Regions from separate parts of the Luteococcus sp. Sow4_B9 genome, predicted to be linked through region 1. Evidence: predicted binding sites of a transcription regulator. Region 1 holds the regulator's gene; the other holds the start of a gene.
The links. The regulator LexA, encoded in region 1, represses DNA repair genes until DNA is damaged. The targets are predictions, from matches to a motif close to TCGAACANNTGTTCGA.

Region 1 (2,200 bases):
TGGATCGGCGCATTGCTGATCGACAGGAATTGCGACACACCGATCACGACGGCAGCCAGGGCAATCGCCGCCAGCAGAGCCACGACCACGGCGACCCCCCGATCCGTCAGCCGCACCCCGCCCTGCGCAGCGTGCACTCCACCACCGCGGTGGGGCTTGGGGAATCCTTCAACAGGAAGCCCCACTCCCGTGGGCACCGGAACCCCCACCGGACGCCCTCCCGGAGACACCACTCGCTGCGGATGGGCGATGGGCCCACGCAGCTGGTTGCGCCCGCGCCGACGGTGCTTCACCGGGGTGACGGTGCCAACCTTGGTCAACGTTGCGTTCATGAGTGCTCCTCTGTCTTGGCGAACCGCCCGAGACGCCATCCGCGCCTCGAACAGATGTTCGATGGATCTAAGGTAGCCCGTCCGAACACTTGAATCAAACCCCTGTTCTAATGAGATCGATCCTCGGCATCGTTCGAGCACTCATGAGCCAACCAGCAGCCTCTGACAGTTTTCGCTCCCGGGGTGCGCTCGACCACAATCCCCCAGTCGCTTCGGCGACCCATCACTGCCCACACCCACAGCAACTTCGAACAGATGTTTGATTGCGGCGCCTGCGCCAACTATTCTTCTTCCATGGCCACTGGGGAGAAGAAGCAGAGCACGCCGCGTCGATCGACGCGCCGACCGGTCGGACGACCCTCGGACGAGGACGTCAGGCGCGAGCTGTCCGGTCCCGGACGCCCCAAGGCACTGCCCGACGGCCCTGCCGACGTCGACGGACTCACCCCTCGTCAGCGGCGTGTGCTCGAGATCATCCGCGACACAACGGCACAACGTGGCTACCCCCCGAGCATTCGAGAGATCGGGGACACCGCTGGCCTCGCCAGCTCGTCGAGCGTGGCCCACCAGCTGAAGCAGTTGGAGATCAAGGGGTTCATCAGCCGGACCCCCGGCCAGCCACGCGCCATGGAGATCCATCTACCCCCCTCGATGCAGCCGAAGCCGACCCCTGCAGCTGCGTCGGAGGGCGCCTTTGACACCACTGGGATCAATGACGCCTTCCCGAGTGCGGTGAACGTCCCGATGGTTGGTCGGATCGCAGCAGGCGGCCCAATCCTGGCCGAGGAGCATGTCGAGGAGGTCTTCGCCCTCCCCCAGCAGCTCGTGGGCAGCGGCACGACCTTCATGCTCGAGGTGCATGGGGACTCGATGGTGGACGCAGCCATCTGCGACGGGGACTGGGTCGTGGTGCGCCAGCAGCCCGATGCGGACAATGGAGACATCGTGGCGGCACTGCTCGATGACGAGGCGACCGTGAAGACCCTGCAGAAGAAGCCCGGGCAGGTGTGGCTCCTGCCCCACAATGAGGCCTACTCCCCCATCGACGGCAACCACGCCAGCATCCTGGGCAAGGTGGTCGCAGTCATGCGTCGCATCTGACGCGGTCCGCCCATGGCGGATGTCTCGCGGCCGATCACCCTCAGCCGCGGGCCTCCCCCAGACGGCGCAGGGCTTGTACCGCCACCTCACGATCGCGAGTCATCCAGAAGTCCGGCATCGATGCCCGCAGGAAGGACCCGTAGCGCGCGGTGACCAGTCGCGGGTCAAGCACGGCCACAACCCCTCGGTCGCTCACCCGTCGGATCAACCGGCCCGCCCCTTGGGCCATCAGCAGCCCCGCATGGGTCGCCGGCACCGCCATGAATCCATTTCCGCCGGCCTCCGCCACTGCCTTCTGCCGCGCCTGCATCAGGGGGTCATCAGGCCGGGGAAAGGGGATCTTGTCGATGATCACCAACTCACAGGTCTCCCCCGGAACATCGACGCCCTGCCACAGCGAGACAGTGCCAAACAGACTCACCTCGGGTTCTGCGATGAACTGTCTGGTCAGCTCCGAGAGCTGCGCGTCGCCCTGGCACAGGATCGTCATCTTGGGAAGTTGCTGACGCACGTGCCGAGCTGCCGTCTCGGCAGCCTTCTGGGACGCGAACAGCCCCAGCGTTCGACCGCCAGCTCCCCAGACCAGTTCGGCAATCTCGTCGAGTGCCTCGGGAGTGATTCCCTCGCGCCGGGGATTGGGGAGGTGGGTTGCGCAGTACAGGATCCCCTGACGCTGGTAGTCGAATGGCGTGCCCACATCGAGCCCTCGCCACGCGAGCGGATTGTCCGGATCGTGTCGGTCACCTTCCAGACGATCTGCCTTGCGC
Region 2 (2,200 bases), on a different contig from region 1:
GGACCTCAGGGTGCCCATCAGGGTGGGCCGGGCGTGCACTGCGGCGGTGGGGTCCCAGGTGGCGGAGGCGTCACTGGGCAGAGCCCCGACGAGGTGTCCCCGCGGCACTTCGAGGATGGTCTCCAGGTTCTCGATGGCTCGCAGGGATCGAGTCCGGGTGGGGGCGGAGCGGCCCGTCTGCCAGTAGCTCAGGGTGGCGATGGAGACCGGGGTCCCCATGGAGCGCAGCCGGACGCTGAGTCGGTCGAGCGTCAGGCCACGACGGGAGACGGCACGGGCCAGCGTCGTGGCGAAGCTCGCCTCCCATTCCGGGGTCGGTTGCATCAGAACTCCCATCTCAACCGGTGCAGGCCTGGATTGCCGTTGGACAGGGCCATCTGGGCAAAGGGACCCGGCTCCAACGCGGTGACCTCCTCGCCGGAGGGTGACTCGTCGGGGCCATTGCCCTGGTCAGGGCCCTGGGAGCTGGCGTACCAGACGCGGCTGGGGGTCTCGTCGGTGAAGGTGACGTCGAGCACCAGGAAGGGGATCGTGGTGGCCAGGGCTCGGGAAGAGCCGAACCGTGTCTCGTCCTCGATGTTCCAGCTGACCCGGTATTCGAGCATGGCCAGTTCACCACGTTCGAGGGGATGGGGGAAGAGGACCTCGGCCAGCATGAGGCCGATCTGGTCCAGCTGGACCACCTCTCCGAGTTCGCACCCCATCATCCCCTCCACCAGCGGCGTCTCCTGTGAGTCCACGTCCTGGGCCAGCAGGAGGGGGAGGCGACGAAGTCCGGCGCGGTCGGCCCGCAGGAGATGACGTGTCGTCTCCTCCTGACGGTGGTCCCTCGCGGAGAACGCCACGCTGTCATGGATGAGCTGGTTGGTGAAGGATGGCTCGGTGGGAAAGTCCAGCGCCTTGAGGAGACTGGCGGCCTGTTCGTTGTGGGGGAGGGCTGTGATCGGGTCCCAGCGGCTGATGGCATCGGTGGGAAGTGCGCCGGTGAGGTGACCGCGAGGAACTCGCAGGATCGTCTCCAGCTCCTGCAGTACACGGATCGATCTGGCCCGGGTGGGCAGGGACCGGCCGGTCTGCCAGTAGCTGAGGGTGGCGATGGATACCGGAGTGCCCGCGGCCTTCAGATGCTGGCTGATGCGCTCCAGGGTCAGGTTGCGCTGTGCGATCGCGTCGGAGAGCACGATGGTGAAGGCGGTCCTGGCATCCAGCGAGCTGCGGTGGTCCGGTGTCGGCATGTCTCCATCATGGCCCATTGGGGCAATGAGATGTCGGCGGTCCGTGATGGTGGCCAGTTGACGTTTTGTCGGAACCCCGATCTATAGTTCACAGTGATCGAACACAGGTTCGAATGGTGTTTCGTGTGAGGCACCTTCTCGTGGAGGAACCGGGCTGCGGAAGCGCTGGTTCACGGGTGGACGGAGGCGGCTGTGCGCAGGTGTGACGAGGCGATCGAGGTGCGGACGGGCCGCGTCGACGAGGTGGAGGGGCCCAGTCTCTTCCTGTGGCGGAACAAGGTCTGGCGAGTGCTGGACGTGCACTCGCGGTGGATCGAGTCCAGCCCGTGGTGGGAGTCGCCGGGAGCTCGGGCGGCCCGAGGTGATGTGGAGCTGGGTGATGTGGAGCTGGGTGATGTGGAGCTGGGTGATGTGGAGCTGGGTGATGCGGGGGCGTGGTCGGCGTCGTCCGGTGGGGTGGCAGAGCCCGTCGGCGATCTCCTGGGGGAGCGAGAGGTGTGGCGGGTTGAAGCTGCCAATGGTCGTGAGGCCAGCCGCGGAATCTACGAACTGGACCACAGCTGGGGGGATGGCAGCTGGCGGCTGAGGGCGGTGCTGGACTGATGGGAGACCCCTTCGTGCACCTGCGGGTGGCCTCCGGCTATTCCCTGCAGTACGGCGCCAGCCATCCGGGCGAGCTGGTGGCCACCGCGGCTGCCCATGGAATGGACACGCTGGCCCTGACGGACCGCGATGGTCTCTATGGCGCGATCCGCTTCGCGAAGGCATGTCTGCGCACTGGGATCGCCCCGGTGGTCGGGGTGGACCTGGCCATTCCCCACGGGTCGGGTGGGACCTCGTCGGACGGTCCCCGGCCTCCTCGTCGAACGGCTGCGCGGGGCGGCGAGATCCGCGATCCCCGGCTTCCGCGCGTGGTGGTGACCGCCACCTCGCGACAGGGATGGGCAGAGCTCTGTCGGCTCACC

Region 2: the regulator LexA is predicted to act here: its motif matches at 1,333-1,348, upstream of ACTQ49_RS04035 (DUF6504 family protein).

Annotation. Positions count from the first base shown of each region.
Region 1 is NZ_JBQKKT010000001.1:24,596-26,795, reverse strand. It holds gene ACTQ49_RS00110 (hypothetical protein) at 1-332, opposite strand, end outside; gene lexA (transcriptional repressor LexA) at 627-1,433, shown strand; gene ACTQ49_RS00100 (ATP-dependent DNA helicase) at 1,474-2,200, opposite strand, start outside.
Region 2 is NZ_JBQKKT010000004.1:66,375-68,574, reverse strand. It holds gene ACTQ49_RS04045 (hypothetical protein) at 1-324, opposite strand, end outside; gene ACTQ49_RS04040 (hypothetical protein) at 324-1,235, opposite strand; gene ACTQ49_RS04035 (DUF6504 family protein) at 1,428-1,838, shown strand; gene ACTQ49_RS04030 (DNA polymerase III subunit alpha) at 1,838-2,200, shown strand, end outside.